DNA from 4 places in the Wukongibacter baidiensis genome. Region 1 is predicted to be linked to each of the others. Evidence: riboswitches for the same ligand, from Rfam matches in the RefSeq annotation. Region 1 holds a riboswitch; each other region holds the start of a gene.
The links. Region 1 has a riboswitch for glycine ahead of nuoE (NADH-quinone oxidoreductase subunit NuoE). Riboswitches for the same ligand answer to the same signal wherever they lie in the genome.
Positions count from the first base shown of each region.

Region 2: it holds a riboswitch for glycine, as region 1 does, so the genes downstream of both, gcvT (glycine cleavage system aminomethyltransferase GcvT) here and nuoE (NADH-quinone oxidoreductase subunit NuoE) in region 1, are expected to answer to the same signal.
Region 3: it holds a riboswitch for glycine, as region 1 does, so the genes downstream of both, R9X47_RS05235 (GrdX family protein) here and nuoE (NADH-quinone oxidoreductase subunit NuoE) in region 1, are expected to answer to the same signal.
Region 4: it holds a riboswitch for glycine, as region 1 does, so the genes downstream of both, R9X47_RS12435 (ACT domain-containing protein) here and nuoE (NADH-quinone oxidoreductase subunit NuoE) in region 1, are expected to answer to the same signal.

Region 1 is NZ_CP138202.1:3,797,530-3,803,111, forward strand. Features, by position in the region: gene R9X47_RS17180 (S4 domain-containing protein) at 1-271, opposite strand, end outside; glycine riboswitch at 1,212-1,312, shown strand; glycine riboswitch at 1,316-1,394, shown strand; gene nuoE (NADH-quinone oxidoreductase subunit NuoE) at 1,608-2,129, shown strand; gene nuoF (NADH-quinone oxidoreductase subunit NuoF) at 2,133-3,887, shown strand; gene R9X47_RS17195 (molybdopterin-dependent oxidoreductase) at 3,907-5,582, shown strand, end outside.
Region 2 is NZ_CP138202.1:1,868,663-1,874,244, forward strand. Features, by position in the region: gene gcvPB (aminomethyl-transferring glycine dehydrogenase subunit GcvPB) at 1-757, opposite strand, end outside; gene gcvPA (aminomethyl-transferring glycine dehydrogenase subunit GcvPA) at 757-2,097, opposite strand; gene gcvH (glycine cleavage system protein GcvH) at 2,124-2,510, opposite strand; gene gcvT (glycine cleavage system aminomethyltransferase GcvT) at 2,545-3,651, opposite strand; glycine riboswitch at 4,021-4,125, opposite strand; gene R9X47_RS08495 (RDD family protein) at 4,394-5,110, opposite strand; gene R9X47_RS08500 (stage II sporulation protein M) at 5,240-5,582, shown strand, end outside.
Region 3 is NZ_CP138202.1:1,092,855-1,098,436, reverse strand. Features, by position in the region: gene R9X47_RS05245 (DegV family protein) at 1-619, shown strand, start outside; gene R9X47_RS05240 (DegV family protein) at 670-1,515, shown strand; glycine riboswitch at 1,696-1,800, shown strand; gene R9X47_RS05235 (GrdX family protein) at 2,175-2,564, shown strand; gene trxB (thioredoxin-disulfide reductase) at 2,710-3,657, shown strand; gene trxA (thioredoxin TrxA) at 3,838-4,158, shown strand; gene R9X47_RS05220 (glycine/sarcosine/betaine reductase component B subunit) at 4,230-5,516, shown strand; gene grdA (glycine/sarcosine/betaine reductase complex selenoprotein A) at 5,582-5,582, shown strand, end outside.
Region 4 is NZ_CP138202.1:2,753,444-2,759,025, reverse strand. Features, by position in the region: gene R9X47_RS12455 (sodium:solute symporter family transporter) at 1-217, shown strand, start outside; gene R9X47_RS12450 (hypothetical protein) at 352-771, shown strand; gene R9X47_RS12445 (3-oxoacyl-ACP synthase) at 1,166-2,188, shown strand; gene R9X47_RS12440 (acetyl-CoA hydrolase/transferase family protein) at 2,197-3,516, shown strand; glycine riboswitch at 3,804-3,894, shown strand; gene R9X47_RS12435 (ACT domain-containing protein) at 4,106-4,375, shown strand; gene R9X47_RS12430 (PFL family protein) at 4,395-5,582, shown strand, end outside.

The DNA.
Region 1 (5,582 bases):
GTTCATCCTTAAGATATCCATTCTGTTCAAGGGAATCAGGATCACTAAGGCTATTTGACTTATTTGAAAGATACTTGTTCAGAATTTTATTCCACGTATGTCCCTTTTCACATTTATATATAGCGTATTTATATATATTTTTGCCATTAGCATTGTGTCTTCTTACCATAGAATCATAGAAGATAACCTTCCTTCCACAGCTTGAGCAATACCTCTCTACACTATCAATCTTTTCTTCGAATAACTCCCAATTTAATGTTAACTGACTCATTTACCTTACCTCCCGAAATTGTCCAGGCAAGGTAAATAGAATTAGTAGTTTTTATTTTTAATATCATATACAACACCTTACCTGTAGTTAGTTTTTAAAAGTCCCGTTGAAGTTTTCAGTAAATATCGGCATGGGTTCACCTCCTTAGCTTTTAATGGAATTGAAAACAAAAAAATAGAGGCGATTAAAATCGCCTCTGGGGTTAAACTATTAATTTATATCCAATCCAAGTGCTGACAGAATAAATCAAATTGAATATAAAAAAACCATGCATAAAATCAGCATGGTCTATAATTAATATTTATATAGCTAAACAATTTAGAAATACAATAATTTTCAATGCAAGAAAATAGGAATCTTCACTAATTTCTTTGAAATATATTTTGATGTTGTTTAACTATAGATAAAACCCTATGCAAATCTTAATTTTCAACATTGTCAAAGAAAGCATCAAAAAAACAGGCATACTATTTAGACGCCTCAAAAGCTTTCTCTAGAATTATTTATTTCCTCTACTTAACAATGTTAAAAAATAATCTTCTCATAAAGTCAATCTACTCCTTCATTTTGTTTTCATCATTTTGATTATACATGAGCTATACAAAGATGTCAAATCATGGAGAAACCAGCGAACAAATAGTACACAAAAAGATTATTCATACACAGTGATTAATAAATAACTAATGGGATTTGTGATGAAAATGAAATTTTTAAAAGTTTAAATTGCAAAATTGATAAAATAATTAGAAAAAATTAGGATAACGTTTGCCTAAAAACCTGTAATTGCATACAAATATTCATTGTATATGTAAAAAAATTAATAAACCATGAAAAATTTTACTTATCTTCTTGCAAATATTGAAATTTTTCGATAAACATGATAATATATATAGAAGTTAATAAATATTCGTAATTGAATGAAAATTTCATAGTTATCCATGTGATGGTAGCGAGAGATACCCCTAGGGGAGCCGAAGAAGCAATATATAGCCTCTCTCAATCTATATAGAATCTTTCAGGCAAAAGGATCGCTATCGGATGGAACTCTGGAAAGACCTTATAGGCGCCGAAGGAGCAATACAAAACATCTCTCTTGTAGAATCTCTCAGGCAAAGAAACAGAGAAGTATGAGTGACGTTTTATTGTGGATGTCATTCATATTTTTTTCTAAACGGATAGGAAACGCTAATGAGAAAGCAAAAAGATTACCTATGGCAAAAATTGTGGTTTTTTTCACAAATGTGGTAATCGTGATTATAAAATAATCAGAGTGACAATATGGGATTGAAGTTTTAATATTCATTTCACGTATATATTTTGAAAGGAGTGGAAACAAATGCAATGCTGTTGTGGGAAAAAGCAATCTAATATGAGTGATCCTCAGATTGATCTTAAAAAGTTAGATCCTGTACTAGAAAAATATAAGGGTGTGTCTGGGAGTCTTATTAGTATTCTTCAGGCGGTACAAGAAATATATAATTATTTGCCTCGCAGGGCTTTAAATTATGTAGCTGAGGAGACGGGAATAAAGCCATCTAAGATACTAGGCGTAGCAACCTTCTATACTCAGTTTAGACTAGAACCTGTAGGTAAATTTGTTATCATGCTATGTCAAGGGACTGCTTGCCATGTTAATGGATCAAAGGCTATTGAAGAGGCCATTTGTGATGAACTTGGTATAAATGAAGGTGAAACCACAAATGATGATTTATTTACATTAGAAAATGTTGCCTGTCTTGGCTGTTGTAGTTTATCACCGGTTATGATGATTAACGGAGAAACCTATGGAAACCTTACACCTGACAAGGCAAAGGAAATTGTAAGGGATATTAAGAAAAAAGAAGGTCAGGAGGTGTAGAGTATGAAGATAGTTATTGGGCAAGGAAGCTGCGGTATTGCAGCGGGAGCAAATAAAGTTCATAAGGAATTTGAAGATGAAATAAAGAATAAAGGTCTTGATGTAGAGCTTACACTTACTGGCTGTATAGGAATGTGCCATCTAGAGCCAATAGTGGATGTTATAGACGAGAAGAATGAAAAGATCACCTATGTAAAGGTAAATCCAGAGATGGTTACAGAGATAATAACAAAGCATATAGTGGGAAAAGAAGTAGCCCATGAGTATGTTATTAGTGGGAATGATCAAGATATATTGGATAAACAAGAAAGAATTGCCCTAAGAAATTGTGGAATCATCAATCCTGAATATATAGAAGAATATATGAAAGATGACGGATATAAGGCCGCTGAAAAATGTATTAAAGAAATGAGTCCCGATGAGGTAATCGAAGAGATTAAGAAATCTGGACTAAGGGGCAGAGGTGGAGCTGGATTCCCGACATGGTTCAAGTGGAATGCGGCTAGGAAATCTCCAGGAGAAACTAAATATATTGTTTGTAACGCAGATGAGGGAGACCCAGGTGCATTTATGGATAGGAGTATCCTAGAGGGTGATCCCCACAGTTTGATTGAGGGTATGATTATTGGAGGATATGCCATAGGTGCAAAGCAAGGTGTTATCTATGTTAGGGCAGAGTATCCTTTGGCGATAGTTCGCCTTGAAATAGCTATCAAACAAGCCAGAGAAAAGGGCTTCTTAGGTAAGGATATACTTGGTGAAGAAGGATTTGATTTTGATCTAAGGATAAAGGCTGGTGCCGGAGCCTTTGTATGTGGTGAAGAAACAGCTCTTATTGCCTCCTTAGAGGGTGAAAGAGGTATGCCTAGGCTAAAGCCTCCATTCCCAGCTCAAAAAGGATACTGGGGAAAACCTACAAACATAAACAACGTTGAAACCTTTGCAAATGTTCCTTGGATACTTGCAAATGGAGGAAAGGCATTTGCGGCTCTTGGAACTGAAAAAAGTAATGGGACTAAGGTTTTTGCCCTCACTGGAAAGATAGAAAAGGGCGGTTTGGTAGAAGTACCTATGGGAATGACTCTAAAAGAAATTATTTTCGATATAGGCGGAGGAATTAAAGATAATAAGGAGTTTAAGGCCGTTCAAATGGGAGGTCCTTCAGGGGGCTGTATTCCTTCGCAGCTTTTAGAAACTCCCGTTGATTATGATTCAATAAATAAGACCGGGGCTATCATGGGGTCCGGTGGAATGGTTGTTATGGATGAGACTACATGTATGGTAGACATGGCACGTTTCTTCCTAGAGTTTACCCGTAAAGAGTCCTGTGGTAAATGTATATATTGTAGAATCGGTACAAAGAGAATGCTGGAAATCCTTACTCGTATCTGTGATGGAGAAGGAAGGGATGGAGATATCGAGCTATTAGAAGAATTGGGTGTGAAGATAAAGGAAGGATCACTATGTGGTCTTGGACAGACGGCTCCAAATCCAGTTCTTAGTACTATCAGATATTTTAGAGACGAATATGAAAGTCATATATATGATAATAAATGTCCTTCTAAACAGTGCGTCAATCTCCTTACCTATAGTATTTTGGAAGATAAATGTATAGGATGTACGCTTTGCGCTAGGAAGTGTCCTGTTGATGCAATTACCGGCGAGACAAAGCAGACCCATAGAATAGATGAAGAGAAATGTATTAAATGCGGTCAGTGTGAAAAAGTATGTAAATTCAATGCAGTTAAAGTAATGTAGGTAGATAGGGGTGAAAAGTATGTCACAGATAAGATTGAATATAAATGGAAGAGAAGTCTTAGGATATAATGGCCAAACAATACTGGAGATTGCAAGGGCAAATAATGTAGAAATACCTACCCTCTGCTATGATGAAAGAGTTGAGGTTTATGGATCTTGTGGACTTTGTGTTGTGGAAATAGAAGGGATTCCAAAGCTGCTCAGAGCATGTGCCACCCAGGCAAGTGATGGAATGGTGATTCAGACAAATACAACTAGAGTTAGGGAGTCGAGAAAAACAGCACTTGAGTTACTCCTTTCCGACCATGTTGGAGACTGTCGCCCACCGTGTGTTTCGGCGTGTCCTGCTAATACTGACTGTCAAGGATATGTTGGACTTATCGCAAATGGTGAGTACAAAGAGTCTCTTAAACTCATAAAGGAGCAACTGCCACTACCGGCAAGTATAGGAAGGGTGTGTCCTCATCCTTGTGAAGATGCCTGTAGAAGACAGCTTGCAGATGAACCTGTATCTATCGCATGGCTGAAGAGCTTTGTAGCTGATATAGATCTTAAGGATGAAGAAGAATTTATACCAGAAATTAAGGAAGCTACAGGTAAAAGAGTTGCAGTTATAGGTGGAGGTCCTGGTGGACTTACGTCGGCATATTATCTTGCTAAGGAAGGACATAAGGTTGTAATATTTGAAGCAATGCCGGAAATGGGGGGAATGCTTAGATATGGTATACCTCAATATCGTTTGCCTAAGGAAGTTCTTAATAAAGAAATAAGTATCATCGAAAAAATGGGCGTAAAGATGGTTACAAACATAAGGATTGGTCAGAGCGTAGAGCTTAGTCATATAAGAAAGACCTTCGACGCAGTGTATGTTTCTATAGGAGCATGGAAAAGTGCCAGCTTAAACTGTCCTGGTTCAGATTTAGAAGGGGTTATTGGAGGTATCAACTTCCTAACCAAGTTTGCGATAAATGAACCTATCAGAACCGGCGACAGAATAGCGGTAGTAGGCGGAGGAAATACTGCCATGGATGCCTGTAGAACAGCCATAAGACTAGGAGCTAAGGAAGTTTATTTATTATATCGTAGAACAAAGGAAGAAATGCCTGCAGATTATAGCGAAATTGTTGAAGGTCAGGAAGAGGGTGTAACCTTTAAATACCTTGTAAATCCGATTGAGATAATTGGTGAGGATGGGAAGGTAAAGAAGGTAAGACTTCAGAAGATGAAACAGGGTAAGCCAGATAAAAGTGGAAGAAGAAGACCTGTACCTATCGAAGGAGAAGAAGAAATCATCGAAGTAGATTCAGTTATTTGTTCTATAGGACAGAAGGTTAATAGTGATGGTTTTGAGGAACTAGATATTACCGATTGGGGAACAATAAATGCCGATGAAAATAGCTACCAAACAAATCTATCCGGAGTATTTGCCGGTGGAGATGCCACTAATAAGGGAGCTGGCATAGCTATAGAGTCCATCGGGGAAGCCAAAAGGGCAGCTGAGGTTATATGTAGATACCTTGAGGGTGAGATTATCCCATATAAAAAGCCTTACTATGTTGAAAGACATGATCTTACAGAAGAAGATTTCAAGGATATAGAAAGAGCTTATAGACCTCCAATGCCTCATCTTTCACCGGAAGTAAGAAAGCAGAATTTTGAAGAGGTTGTAGAGGGTTACAGTGTGGAAGCAGCTAA
Region 2 (5,582 bases), 1.9 Mb from region 1:
TGATTGCATTCATATTAGCTCCATCGTAGTATAGAAGTCCACCAGCCTCATGAACAAGATCTGCAATCACTTTTATATTTGTTTCAAAAAGTCCAAGGGTACTTGGATTAGTTAACATCAATCCTGCAATCTCATCATTTAAAACAGCCTTTAAACTATCTATATCAACTGCGCCCTTTTCATCTGACTTTACTTCAACTATTTCAAAGCCTGCAACAGCAGCAGTTGCTGGATTTGTACCATGAGCAGAGTCGGGAACTATAATCTTATTTCTTTTAGAGTCTCCTCTACTTTCATGGTATGCCTTGATTATCATAAGACCTGTAAGTTCTCCATGGGCTCCAGCTGCCGGCTGAAGAGTAACTCTGTCCATTCCGGAGATTTCTGCTAGCATAACATCTAATCTATACATAAGCTCAAGAGAACCTTGTATTGTCTCGTTGGGCTGATAAGGATGTAAAGCGGTTAATCCTTCTAACGCCGCCATATCCTCATTTATCTTTGGATTGTACTTCATTGTACAAGATCCTAATGGATAGAAACCCGTATCCACTCCATAATTTTTAGTTGACAGATTTGTAAAATGTCTTATTACATCTACTTCACTTACCTCTGGAAGCTCAACATCCTTTTCACTCAAAAATTCACTAGGAATAATTTCATCTATCTCACCCTTACACAATTCACATTCAGGGAGAGAATATGCTCTTCTTCCTTCTTTAGAAATTTCAAATATTAATTGGTCGTATGTCCTCACTATATCACCTCCATAACACTGGCAAGCTTATCTATCTCGCCTTTAGTTCTCTTCTCGGTAACACAGAACAGTAATCCATTTTTAAATTCAGAGTAATCCCTGCCCAGTTCATAGCCTCCAATAATTCCGCTCTTTAGTAGTGCTTTATTAACCATTCGACTATCAAAGTCACTAGTTATTGCAAATTCTTTAAAGAATGGCTTGTTGAATAATGGTTTAAATTTGCCTATCTTCGTAAGGGCTTTAAATGCGTAGTTAGCTTTATGTGCAGAGTTAATAGCTACTTCCTTTAAACCCTCTTTACCCATAGTTGTCAAATAAATAGTCGCCATCAGAGCATTTAGCCCTTGATTTGAACAAATATTTGAAGTTGCTTTATATCTTCTAATATGTTGTTCTCTCGCTTGTAGAGTTAATACAAATGCTCTTTTGTCATCAACATCAACAGATTGACCTACTATTCTTCCTGGCATTTTTCTTGCTAGTTTTTTCGTTGTTGCCATAAAACCTAAATATGGACCTCCCAGATTAAGCGCATTTCCAAAGGATTGAGCGTCACCGATTACAATATCCGCTCCTAACTCTCCTGGATTTTTCAATACACCTAAGGAAATTGGATCTACATAATTTATAAACATCGATTTATTTTCATGAACTATTTTTTCTACATCCGTTAAGTCTTCTATGATTCCAAAGAAGTTTGGATTTTGGATGATAACTCCAGCTGTTTCTTTATTGACCATGGACTTTAATTTTTCTACGTCTGTAACACCATCGGCCATATCCACTTCAATAACTTCAAACTCTCTAAATTTCATATAGGTATGAAGAACCCTTCTAACCTCTGGATGGACTGTCTTTGAAACAATTATAGATTTACGTCTTGTATTTGCGCAGGCCATCATCGCTGCCTCAACAGCAGCCGTTGGGCCATCATACATCGAAGCATTCGATACATCCATACCAGTAAGATTACTGATCATAGTTTGATACTCAAATATTACTTGAAGAGTTCCTTGACTTATTTCAGGTTGATACGGTGTATATGCCGTATAGAATTCTGATCTCATAGCTAAGTGTTTTACTATCGACGGTATATAGTGATCATAGGCTCCTGCTCCTAAAAAGCAAACTAAATCCGAAGTGCTTTGGTTTTTATTAGTAAGCTCCTTCATATGATTTTTAAGTTCTGTTTCTGATAAAGATTCTCCTAGATTGAGTTCTCTGCCTAGTCTAAGTTCCTTAGGTATATCTTCAAACAAATCTTCTACAGAGTTAACTCCAATAGTTTCTAGCATCTGCCTCTTATCGGCTTCAGTATTGGGAATATATCTATGCATAAGCTCCCTCCTTACTACAAATTTAATTAATGACTTTCACTTTTACAAAACTCTTCGTATTCCTTATCACTCATTAGATTATCTAGCTCAGATTTATCTGACATTTCTACCGCTAAAATCCAGCTTTCATACGGCTTCTCGTTTAAGAGTTCTGGTGAATCCTCTAATTCTTCATTTACTTCTGCGATCTTTCCTGAAATAGGTAAGAATGAATCAGAGGCAGCCTTTACAGACTCAATAACCCCAAAAACATCGCCAGCATCTATTTCGTCATCAACATCTGGCATTTCAACATAAACGATTTCTCCAAGGGCATGCTGTGCATAGTCTGTAATTCCAATAGTAGCCTTATCGCCTTCAACCTTAACCCACTCATGATCCTTTGAATAATAAAGTCCTTCAACTATTTTCATAATAAATTCCTCCTCAAAATTTTTTTCTTTCTCTCTATTTCTTATACTTTTTAGTATAGAATCTCTTACTTACCACCTTAGCCTTCAAGACTCTCTTTCTGACTTGAATCTCTATTGGAGTTTCAAGCTTAGCATATTCAATATCAACCATGGCTAAACCTATATTTTTATTTACAGTTGGCGCAGCATAACCAGTGGTTACAAAACCTATCTTCTTTCCATCTGCCATTACATCGTATCCGTGTCTTGGTATCCCTTTATCTATCATTTCGAAACCAACAATTTTCCTCTTAAGACCCTCTTCTTTTTGCTTTACCAAGGCTTCTTTTCCAATGAAGTTTTCCTTATCAAGTTTTACGAAGAATCCAAGTCCAGCTTCTAACGGCGTTATATCCTCAGATAGTTCATTGCCATAAAGGGGCAGTGTAGCCTCAAATCTTAAGGTATCTCTTGCTCCCAGTCCTGCAGGCTTCAATCCATATTCTTTCCCTGCCTCCGTTAGTTTATCCCATACCAATTCAGCATCATCATGAGCAAGATATATTTCGAATCCATCTTCACCTGTGTACCCAGTTCTAGATACTAGACAATTGGCACCGGCTACTTTTACATCCCTCTTACAATAGAAAAAACCTATTTCCGAAAGCTCAGTGTCTGTCAGTTCCTGCAATATTTTCTGCGCATTTGGACCTTGAATAGCCATTTCAGATACATCATCGGATATGTTAGCAAGTTCCACCTCATAGGTTCCCACATTTTCCTTCATCCATTTAAAATCTTTTTCTATGTTGCTTGCATTAATTACAAGGAAAAAGTGATTGCTTGTAAATTTGTAAACTAGAAGATCATCTACAACTCCGCCATGGGGGTAACACATAAAGGTATAGATAACCTGATTATCTTCAAGTACCGATACATCATTAGTAACCAAGTTTTGAACAAAATCAAAGGCTTCTTTTCCTTTAACCTCAACTTCACCCATATGGGATACGTCAAATAATCCTGCAAAGTTTCTAACTGCTTCATGTTCAGCCGTCAAACCCTCATACTGTACGGGAAGTGCCCATCCTGAAAAGTTAACAATTTTTCCTCCATGCTTTTCATGGGATTTAAACAGAGATGTTTTTCTTAATTCATTCATATTAGAATTCCTCCCTCCAAATTTTCAATCTCAGATCTTTGTTAATGCTTCAGAATATAGTCATAAATTCGTGTCCGATTATTAATTAAATCATCCTTAGTATTATAGGTTAAAGTAATAAATAATATCATTTCATATTAAAAGTTATATGCTATATTCAAAGAAATATTCTCCCCATAGACTCGGGGGGTATATATCACCGCCTTCTACGCCTCATCTTCTTCATTCTATGCAATAAAAAAAGAATATAAGGACATGTAAAATAATCATGCCATCATATTCTCTGTCTTCTGACCTGAGAGCGTCTACATTATTTCAGTCAATAATGTATTTCCCCTTCGGCGCCGAATCCCGGACTCTCCAGAGTTCCATCAAGTAGCGCTCCTTTTGCCTGAAAGTTTCTATAAAAGGCTGGCCACCTTTCATATTGCTTCTTCGGCTTCTTCAATAAAAGATATCTCACGCTACCATCATTTGGCAATTTTCAATTTCGAATAAATATCATCTTAAATGTTATTTTTATAATATAACATTTTTCTGAAAATTTCAACAGTTGATATTGTTTTAACAACAACTTTTTTTATTTTCTTATAAATATATGATTTTTATCGTAATCATGCCACATACGAAGCTTAGCATATGACTTTTTTAGCCCAAAAATGATTTAAACGTGATAACTTTATGCATATTAACAAAATATTACTTTAAGTGACTTGAATAAATATTTGTCAAAGAATACTATTTATAACCTAACGCCTTGCTCTAATAGTTCCTTTAAGAATCTATCATATTCACCTTCATTTTTTTCGATTTCTAGTTTTTCAGCAAAATACTTTCCCAATTCTTTTTCTAGTTCTATAATATTTTCATCAAGGCTACTTTTTCTTTGATAGTATTCTTTCAACAATCTATGTTCTTCTTTAGTAATGGAGTATTTATAGTTCTGTTCTCTGATTTCATTTATTCCTAAAACTATAGGAATATCCTTTTTTTCTACCACCACTACCATTGTTGACCCAACATAATCACCAACTCTTTTATGCTGCTTTGAAAAAAAGATTAGTACTACACCTACACCATAGGCATCAACAATGATTCTAAAAAGATTTCTAATAATAGAGTGTTTTATTGTTATTGGTTCTCCATTATTTCGAAGAGTTCTAATACCTAAAAGTTTTTTACCTGGAGTCATTCCATTCATGGTCATCTCAAATATTATAAAATATCCATAGGTTATTAGCCACACAAGTATTATAACTCCTCCTACAAACCATCCTCCATGTTCATCAAATAAATCCTTAGGATTTATTTGCAGGGCGATAATGGTTATTACAATTACTAGTATGGCAGCCGTTTGAATCAAGGAGTCTACTACGGCAGCTGCTCCTCTAGACCCTAATCCTGCTAACCTATATTCTACCTCTATATTTTCAGGGGTTGTAATCTTTACTGTATTCATGATTTCACTCCATTCCTATCTTTCAATTCAAACCACAGCCCTCTGACACACTTATAATCATTTTCTGGAATTTACCCATTTATTTCTAATTATTTATTTGATACAATGGTTGAGGAGAGGTGATTAAATTTGAAAGATAATCAGTTTATACAGAAACATTCATCTTCTTGGGAAGAATTAAAACGACTTACTGATATATTAGATAAAAAGGGAATTTCAACCCTTGATCCAAATCAATTACGTAAATTTTTATATCTTTTTAGGATGACAAGCCATCATCTTGCCTATTCTAGAACCCACTTTCGAGAAAGTGACGTAGTTCCCTACTTAAATTCTCTAATTGGGCGAGCCCATAATCATATATATGCTGTAAAAAAAGGTAGCATTTCTGGCATATTTAAATACTTTAAAATTGAGTTTCCAAGACAAATAAAACTATTTCGTTCATATATACTTTCAGCGTTCTTAATCT
Region 3 (5,582 bases), 2.7 Mb from region 1:
AAGATTAACCCAAAATGGTGATGAGATAATTGCTATATTGATATCATCTAGACTAAGTGGAACCTATAATGCTGCTGTAACGGCAAAGGACCATCTAAACAATGAAAAAATCACAGTTGTTGACTCGAAACTTGTGACATTTGCGCAAGGTCTTATGGTCATAGAGGCTGCAAGAATGGCATTAAAAGGCTGTTCAAAATCTGAAATAATGGATAGAGTAACTTATATGAAGGAAAATACAGTATGTAAAATTATTATAGAGGACATTGAGTATTTGAAAAAGGGTGGAAGACTAACACCTAGCCAAGCCTTGCTTAGTAAGCTTCTAAACATAAAACCGATATTGACTATAGAAGATGGAGGAGTAATATTTGAAAACAAGGTTAGAGGCAATAAAAAGGCAATAAAGTGGATTATAAATTGGCTAAAGACTAATGAGATTAATCTAGATAAAAAAACTATAGGTTTAATTCACTCGAATAATAATAAGTACCTTATGGATTTACATAAGGAGCTTACAGAGAATTTTAGTGCAGAAGAAATTATTGAGTCGAAGGTAGGGGCCGTGGTTGCTACACATGCAGGACCAGGTTGCATTGCAATAGCCTTTGTGAAGTAAGAATATATATATTGAACCTCTGTGTTCTTAAATGAAAAGGAAGTGTTTTTATGAAGAAGATTAAGTTTATTACGGACAGCTTGTCAGATATACCTAAGCAGATAGCGGATAAATACAATATTAATGTGTTGCCATTGACGGTTAGGTTTGGAACAGAGGAATATAGAGACGGTGTAGATTTAAGTTCTGAAGAATTTTATAAAAAGCTTGAGACTGTTGAAGAAATACCTCAAACCTCTCAAGTAACACCTATAGACTTTAAAAAAGCTATTGAAGAAGCTCTTGAAGACGGATATGAGAACATTATAATTATAAACGGTTCAGGGGGAGTAAGTGGAACACATCAATCTGCAGTAATGGCTAAAGAAGAAATGAATAGAGAGAATATTTACGTATTCGATTCCAGATCCTTGGCATATGGATGTGGAATGATTGTAACAAGAGCAGCTGAAATGGACGAGTTAGGTAAGCCACTCGATGAAATATTAGAAAAGATAAGAGAAATGATTGAAGGAGCTCAGCAAATCTTTTCAGTAGATACTTTGAAATACTTACATAAAAATGGAAGATTGAGCACTGGAAAGATGGCTCTAGGTACTTTGTTAAATGTAAAACCTATTTTAGGAATTATTGATGGTAAGGTTGAACCTATTGATAAGGTAAGAGGAAACAAGAAATTGTATAAAAAAATGGTAGAGATCTGTAGAAAAAGTGGCTTAAAAGAAGGAACTAGAATTGCTATGGGTCATGCTGCCAACAAAGAAGGGTTGGAGAATCTGAAGGAGTTAGTAATAAAAGAATTTAAACCATCGGAAATAGTTGAAGCAGATATAGGATGTACTATTGGCACACACACCGGAGCCGGAGTCCTAGCAATATTCTTTATTACAGAGTAAAATCTAATGCGATTTAAGCAAAAGTGTTCGACAGATTCAAACAAAAAAAGATAAATTCTAATAAAAATTATAAATTTATTAAAAAATTATATTGTAAAACTTTTGACAATATTATATAATGGCTATAGAAGAAAGTTATAGCAATTTAAAAAGTATAAAAAAATTGAATATAAGTACTGGATGAAGGGCTCGGGAGAGAGCCAATATATATTGGCCGCCGAAGGTGTAAATTATGACAATGCCCGTCATAGTGAAATTCTCAGGCAAAAGGACCGTACCTAGACAGATCTCTGGAAAGCCATGTATGCTATTTATATATGGCACCGAAGGGGCAATTTCGATTTCTATTTGAATTTGAAAGAAACTCTCAGGTATAAGACAGAGGAGCAACTGGCAAACATTATTCGCCATTGCTCCTTTTTTTGTTGCCATTTTGTGAATAATATATCTAAAAATGGCTAAAGGATAATAGTACATATTTATTGTTTTCAGCTTTGGAATAGAGTTGAATTCACATTAGCGGATAAAGTTTCGATACAGTATATAATTTGTAAAATTGACACACCCCTAATAAATCAAATAATCAGGAACTAGCAAACAAGGCTAGAAAAACGTTTTCCTTGAAACCTGTATATGTAAAAATGCGGGAGGTGAAATTTTTGAAAAAAACAATAATAACAAATAACGTTTTGGTTTATGATAAATATAATGAAAAGATGGATATAATCTATTTGAAGGAAGCTAGTTACTTAGAAATATTATCTTTTGTCAGAAATAAAATACATGAAGGATACAAGCTTTTAACCCATCCTTTGTCGGGCAGTATAAAGCCGAATGAGACACCATTTAAGTCGGTGGCAATCAGCGCTGAAAAAGGAAAACTAGATATTGAATCCTTGGAAATTATTGAAGCTAGTGGGAATACAGCAAGAAAATTCATCGAAGGTAAAAAGACGCCAAGATGGACTGAGGAGATCTTAGAGGATTTTAGGCTTATTGATTTCAACTTAATTGATGGAGCGATCCAAAGTATGGATCAGTTTTATTAGAAATGTAGGTTAAACCTTATATAAAGGTATTAAATAAATATTAGACAGTTAAATGAAATTTCATTAATAAACTCAAAGAATCAACTTAACCTAAAAAATTACAGAGGAATTTTAATCATTAATTATTAAAGAGGGAGGTTCTATTATGGAGAATTTATATGACGTGTTGATCGTTGGATGTGGGCCAGCTGGTCTTGCTGCAGGACTATATTCTGCCCGTGCAAAAATGAAAACTCTAATCTTAGAAAAAGGTAAGACTGGTGGACAGATTGTAACTACAAATGAGGTTGCAAACTATCCTGGTTCAATCAGAGAGGCTACTGGACCAAGCCTTATAGCTAGAATGGTAGAGCAAGCTGAAGAGTTTGGAGCAGAAAGAAAGATAGACGCTGTAGTTTCAGTTGACCTAGAAGGTAAAATTAAGGTTGTTAAGGGTGAAAAAGAAGAGTACCGCGCAAAGACAGTTATTATCGCAACTGGTGCAACTCCAAGAAAATTAGGAGTTCCAGGTGAAGTAGAATTAACTGGTAAGGGAGTTTCTTACTGTGCTACATGTGACGCTGACTTCTTTACAGACCTAGAAGTATTTGTAATCGGTGGAGGAGACTCGGCTATCGAAGAAGCAATGTACTTAACTAAGTTTGCAAGAAAGGTTACAGTTGTTCATAGAAGAGATACATTAAGAGCAGCTAAATCTATCCAAGAAAAGGCATTTAAGAATGACAAGATAGAATGGATCTGGAATTCAGCACCAGAAGAAATTAAAGGTGAAGGAATTGTAGAATCAATAGTTCTTAAGAATAGAGAAACTGGTGAATTAACAGAATATCAAGCTCACGAAGATGATGGTACATTTGGAATATTCCCATTCATTGGATATCTACCTCTAAGCGATGTATTTAAGGATATGATAGATATGGATGATAGAGGATATATAATAACAGATGATGACATGAAGACAAACATCGGTGGAGTATTTGCAGCTGGAGACATTAGACAAAAGTCACTTCGTCAGGTAGTAACAGCTGTAGCTGATGGAGCAATAGCAGCAGTTCAAGCTGAAAAATATATTGAAAATGCTTTTCATGAATAATATATAAATTACGAAAAATCTATTACATTCCAAAGATTTAACATCCCTAAAATGTTGGCTGTTAAATCTCCAGAATGTAAGATGACTATCGTATTATATACAGATAATCGCTTTGTCCCCTTGGAATTACTAAAAATAAAAAGCGAATATCCCCAAATAAATTACAGGGAGGTTTTTAGAATGTTAGCAGTTGATAAGAACACTTTTGAAGAAGAAGTACTAAAGGCTGATGGCTTTGTACTTGTAGACTACTGGAGTGATGGCTGTGAGCCATGCAAGGCTCTTATGCCTGATATTGAGGCACTTGCAGAAAGTTATGAAGGTAAGGTTAAGTTCTGTAAATTAAACACTACAAAGGCAAGAAGACTTGCAATATCACAAAGAGTTTTAGGACTTCCAACTATAGCTATCTACAAAGATGGAGAGAAGCTTGGTGAAGTTACTAAAGATGATGCAAACAAGGCTAATATTGAGGCGATGATTGAAAAACACCTTGGGTAGCTATAAGCAGCTGTGCTAATCAAAGACTATTGATTAGCACGAGCTGTTAAATATAAAGGGAGGTGAAGGTTGTGCGTTTAGAGCTTGGAAAAATTAAGATTACAGATGTTCAATTTGGAGAATCTACAAAGGTTGAAGCTGGAACATTATACGTAAACAAGCAAGAACTAATCGACTTAATTATGGAAGACGACCATATCAAAAGTGTGACTATGGAGTTGGCTCGTCCTGGTGAAGAAGTAAGAATTACTCCTGTAAAGGATGTTATTGAACCTAGAGTAAAAGTTGAGGGTACTGGTGGACTTTTCCCAGGGGTAATCAACAAGGTTACAACAGTGGGAGCTGGGCGTACACATGTGTTAAGTGGGGCTGCAGTTGTTACATGCGGTAAAATAGTTGGTTTCCAGGAAGGTATCATTGATATGACTGGACCAGGTGCTGACTACACACCATTCTCAAAGTTAAATAATGTTTGCTTAGTAATCGAGCCTGCAGAAGGTTTAAATCAGTATGATTACGAAGCAGCTGCAAGAATGGCTGGTTTAAAGGCTGCAGACTATCTTGGTCAAGCAGGTAAAGATGTAGAGCCTGATGAAGTTAAAGTTTATGAAACTAAGCCTTTACTTGAGCAAGCAGCAGAATACCCAGAACTACCAAAGGTAGGATATGTGTATATGCTTCAAACTCAAGGATTACTTCATGACACTTACGTTTATGGAGTTGACGCTAAGAAAATCGTTCCAACTGTTCTTTATCCAACAGAAATTATGGATGGAGCAATATTAAGTGGAAACTGTGTATCTGCTTGTGACAAGAATACAACATACCATCACTTAAACAATCCTATTATACATGATCTATATGAAAGACACGGTAAAGACATTAACTTCATGGGTGTTATCATAACTAATGAAAATGTTTACCTTGCTGACAAAGAAAGATCATCTAACTGGACTGCAAAGTTCACTAAGTTCTTAGGATTAGACGGTGCTATTATTTCACAAGAAGGTTTTGGTAACCCAGATACTGACCTTATCATGAACTGTAAGAAGATTGAAAACGAAGGTGTAAAGACTGTTATCGTAACAGACGAATACGCTGGTAGAGATGGAGCATCTCAATCTTTAGCTGATGCTGATCCTAAAGCAGATGCTGTTGTAACTGGTGGTAATGCTAATGAAGTTATCGTACTTCCACCTATGAAAAAAGTAATTGGTACACTTGATTATGTTGACAAGATTGCTGGTGGTTTCGACGGTTCATTAAGACCTGATGGAAGCATCGAAGCTGAGATCCAAGTAATAACTGGAGCAACAAATGAACTTGGATTCAACAAAATGTCAGCTACAACTTATTAATATATGTTGAGATAAAAGGAAATAATTAAAATAGAAACTAAAAAAATGAAAGGATGTGTCTTATAA
Region 4 (5,582 bases), 1.0 Mb from region 1:
AGCTTTTTGGTCAATATTAGTAGGACTTAGCCTTAATGTATTTTTGGAGATATCAAGTAAACTTGGAGCGGGATTCTATAAAGCTATATTCGCGCCAATGGGAATATATAATGGAACGTTATCCCTAGTAATCTCAATTATTCTTTTCATAGTTATTTCTTACTTAACTCCGGAACCAAAGCTTAAGGAAGATGTAGAAGCAATCATGGAAGTATAGTAATATATAGGGGCTATCTCATAGAGGTATTTTATGAGTCTAGCCTCTAGGTGTTTTTAAATGAAATGGTACAGAAGCCAGTTGTTCTCAGATGCTCATTTTGTTTATATAATCAGGGAAAGGATGATCAAAAAATGAAAAGCCATGGAGAAGTGTTAAGTAAGATAATATCTAAGTTTTTTGAAATAGGATTCTATAATCAGATATATTATGAGATAGTGGTGACAAATAAAAGATTAATCCTTGTAAACATGGGAGAAAGCTATAAGCCATGGATGCTTAGTATAGACCCTGGTATAAACAAGAGAGAAGAATTTGAAAAACTAGATTTAGATGAAATAGTAGAATATAATGAGAAAAACATATCTATAGATTATGATGATATAAAAGAAATTAGGTTAAATGGTAGAACCTTATTCAAAAATGCAAATATGATAATTAATACAGAGGATGAGGAATTTAAGTTATATACAAAGGAGAAGCAGATAGATTTTTCAGATACATATGAACTTCTTCAGAAATTCATGGGAGAAAAGGTTACATTAAAAAAATAGAAAAGCTAAAGAGCAAAGGCACGGAGTTTTCCGTGTTTTTTTATTTTCTTAAAATACTGTACGAAATACAGACATGTGTGAAAACAAAACATGGCTTTAAATAAGTTAATCAGATTAAGGATGTGAAGTTTGTCTAGTAATCAGACAAAACTATAATTTCAAGGAAATGAGGTACAAATGAAACCCTTAAATTTCAACGGTTTACAGTGGAAAAATTGGCATCTAACTTGCGTTATATATAAGGGATTAGTAGTTGTTGTAATCATGTATTAAAGAAGCCAAATCTTTTACTCAATAAAAATAGCGGCAGTTGACATAGGCAGCTGACCAGCTTAAAAAATAAATTAATAATATAAAGCCATAATTTGTTGAATATAAAAGGGGGGACTTAGTTATGAATACAGAAGCAAACGTGGGAATAGTCGGTACAGGCATATATATTCCTAAAGGAAGGATGACTGCAAAGGAAATCTCAGAAGCAACAAATGGGATTTGGGCTGAGGACGCAGTAATAAAGAAGCTGGGAATTATAGAAAAGTCAATTCCAGGATTAGAGGATGGAACCCAGGAGATGGGAGTGAAGGCTGGTCTGGATGCATTAGCAAAAACAGGTGTAGATCCTAAGGAAATAGACTTAGTGATTTGCATGGGAGAGGAATGGAAGGAGTATCCGCTTACAACATCAGGGATATATATTCAAGAAAAAATAGGAGCTACAAGGGCATGGGCAATAGATGTTCAACAAAGGTGCTGTACGACTGTAGCTGCAATGAAAATGGCGAAGGATATGATGCTGGCGGACGATAACATAAATACCGTTATGGTAGTAGGTGGATATAGAAATGGAGATTTGGTTGACTATAGAGATAAAGCTATGTCAATGATGTATAATCTATCGGCTGGCGGTGGAGCTATTATTCTAAAGAAAAATTATAATAAAAATCTTCTTCTTGGAACCCATATCATGACAGATGGAAGCCTAGCTAGGGATGCCGGAGTTAAGTATGGAGGAACAGAAAATCCTATTACATTAGAAAATATAGATAAGGCATACAAATCCTTAATGATATTCGATGAAAAGCATATGAAAGATAGACTAAATGAAGTGTCGATGGAGAATTGGATTTATTGCATAGATAAAGCCTTTGAAAAATCAAAAGTACCAAAAGCGGATTTAGGATATTTAGCAGTATTACATTTTAAACATTCTATGCACAAGTATATGTTAGAGCTTTTGAATCTTACAGAGAATGAGTCCATTTATCTATCAAATTATGGACATATGGGTCAAATAGATCAAATCCTATCATTACATCTAGCTCTTGAGCAGGGAAAGGTTAAAGACGGAACTGTAATTTCTATGATAGCAGCCGGTATTGGCTATGCTTGGGCTGCAAACGTAATAAAGTGGGGGTGAAATCTATAATGAATATAAAGGAAATATATAAAGGTAAGGTTATATCCTGCGAAGAGGCATTGGATAAGGTAAAGTCAGGAGACAATATTGTATCGGCTTTATCACCGGCTGAGCCAAAGGAAATTTTATCAAAGCTCTATACAATTTCAGATAGAGTAAAGGATGTAAATATAGCAACATGTTTACCAATGGCAGATTATGAATACTTTAGTGATCCAAAATATAAGGACAGCTTTCTTATGGAGGGATGGTTTTATAGCCCGGGTATGAGAAAGGCCCATAAAAATAAGACGGTATCCTTTATACCAAATCACCTGCACATATGTGCAATGAAGAGACTTGCCCATAGAAGGCCCAATGTTTTTATCGGAACGGCATCTACTATGGATAAGCATGGATTTATATCATTATCATTAAGTGCCACCTATGAAAGGGAAATGATTGAAAACGCTGATTTAGTTATTTTAGAAGTAAACCCTAATATGCCTAGGACCTTTGGAGATACAATAATCCATGTAAGTGAAGTGGATTTTATAGTGGAAACCAACTATGAAGTCCCTGAAATACCCGTTTTAGAGCCATCGGAAAAGGACAGAATTATAGGGAAACATATTGCAGATCTTGTAGAGGATGGATCAACAATACAGCTTGGTATAGGAGGTATTCCTAACGCAGTTGCAGCGGAGCTTATGAATAAAAAGGACTTAGGTATACACACGGAAATGTTTACCGATGGTATGGTAGATTTATATGAGGCAGGCGTAATTACGGGTAAAAAGAAAACACTTATGCCGGGAAGAATGGTTGCTACCTTTGCTCTGGGAACGAAAAAACTATATGACTTTATAGATGACAATCCAGCAGTTAATATTCTTAGAGGCTCATGGGTAAATGACCCCTATATAATAGGGAAAAACTATAAAATGGTATCCATTAATACTACCCTTGAAATCGACTTAACAGGTCAGTGCTGTTCAGAATCTATAGGACATATGCAGTTCAGTGGAACTGGAGGTCAAGCGGATACAGCCATAGGTGCACAAAACTCACCCGGTGGCAAGTCAATAATTGCACTCTATTCCACGGCAAAGGTCAGAGTTCCAAATAGCAGTGAAAGAAAAACCATATCAAAAATTGTTACGAGGTTAGCTAGAGGGGCTGCCGTTTCATTATCTAGAAATGATGTTGATTTCGTAGTTACTGAATACGGCGTTGCTGCTTTAAGAGGAACATCGATTAGAGACCGTATAGAAAGACTTATCGGAATAGCCCATCCAGACTTTAGAGATCGGCTAAGGGAAGAGGCAGAAGAGCTTATGATGTGGTAGGTTTTTATGCGATTCAAGGAATTGAAATGTAAAAGATTTATTGCAATTTCTATATAAAAATTTATAAATATTCAAAAATATGTTGATTTTTGCAATGGCTTTGTGCTAGAATCATTCTATATCTAAACACATATGTAGAGATTCCAGTGAAGATTTTAACTTATACACATCAAAAATCCCCAGAATCATCGGATATTTTGATATGTATAAATTAGGTTTTACTAGGAACTCTCTCTAATTTAATATCCTGGATGAAGGTGGCGGAAGTAGTGAATATGACCGCTATTGGACAGACCTCTGGAGAGACTCAATTGAGCACCGAAGGGGAAAGCCAAGAACATTGGTGAAACTCTCAGGTAAAAGGACAGGGGATTAAAACATTAAAGAAGATCATGCAGTTTTTGTGCAGTGTAATAACCCTGCCTATTAATCTTCTTTAGTCTAATCCTGTTTTTACTGAGACTATATCACTATGATGTAGTCTCTTTTGTATTTGAAGTCATTTCTTTAATAAAAAATAAGGGGTCCAAGGGAAATTAATCTTAAAGCTACAAATAGCCAATGATTATTGTAAGAGGGGGAATTTAAAGTGAAAGCAGTTATTACAGTTATAGGAAAGGACAAGATAGGAATTATAGCAGAGATTACTTCAGTTTTAGCGGAGAATAAGGTTAATATTTTGGATATCAGCCAAACGATTTTACAGGATTATTTTACTATGATAATGATTGTTGAGCTTGAAAAGACTGATATTAGCTTTACTATGCTAAGGGAGAAGCTCAACGACGCTGGTGGAAAAATAGGGATGTCGGTAAAAATACAGCATGAAGATATATTTAATGCAATGCACAAAATATAGTAATGGGGGATGAAATAAAATGAGCCAATTTAATAACATAATGGAAACCATACAAATGATTGAAAAGGAAAAGCTGGATATAAGAACTATTACTATGGGCATATCCCTATTAGACTGCTGTGACCCTGATGGAGAAAGGGCCAGAAAAAAAATCTATGACAAAATAACACGATATGCCGAGAAGCTAGTGGAGACTGGAGAGATTATTGAAGAAAAGTATGGTATTCCAATAATTAATAAAAGAATATCAGTAACACCAATCGCATTAGTTGCAGGAGCAAGCAATGATGACAATTATGTGGAGTTTGCTAAAACATTAGACAAGGCTGCAAAAGATGTAGGAGTTAACTTTATAGGTGGCTTTTCAGCCCTTGTGCAGAAAGGATATTCGAAGGCAGACAAAATACTTATAGAATCAATACCTCAGGCCTTGGCGGTGACCGAAAGGGTGTGCTCATCTGTAAATATTGGAGATACAAAGTCTGGAATAAATATGGATGCTGTTAGGGATATGGGGAAGATAATCAAAGAAACAGCATACCTAACAAAGGACAATGACAGTATAGGATGTGCAAAATTTGTAGTTTTCGCCAATGCCGTTGAGGACAATCCCTTTATGGCAGGAGCTTTTCATGGAGTTGGAGAGGCTGAGTGCGTTATAAACGTAGGGGTTAGTGGACCCGGTGTTGTTAAGGCAGCCTTAGAAAAGGTAAGGGGAGAAAGCTTTGACGTTGTTTCTGAGACCATAAAGAAAACAGCATTTAAAATAACGAGGGCAGGACAATTAGTTGCTATGGAAGCTTCGGAAATGTTAGGTGTTCCCTTTGGGATACTGGATTTATCTTTGGCACCGACGCCGGCAGTAGGAGATAGCGTTGCGAGGATTTTAGAGGAAATGGGAATCGAGACCTGTGGGGGGCATGGAACCACTGCAGCTTTGGCGTTATTAAATGATGCAGTTAAAAAAGGAGGCATCATGGCATCATCCCATGTAGGAGGATTAAGTGGAGCTTTTATACCTGTAAGTGAAGATGAGGGAATGATAAACGCAGTTCAGACAGGTGCCCTTAACCTAGAAAAATTAGAGGCAATGACCTGTGTCTGTTCTGTAGGACTTGACATGATAGCAATACCTGGAGATACGCCGGAGACTACTATATCAGCCATTATTGCCGACGAAGCTGCAATAGGAGTTATAAATAAGAAA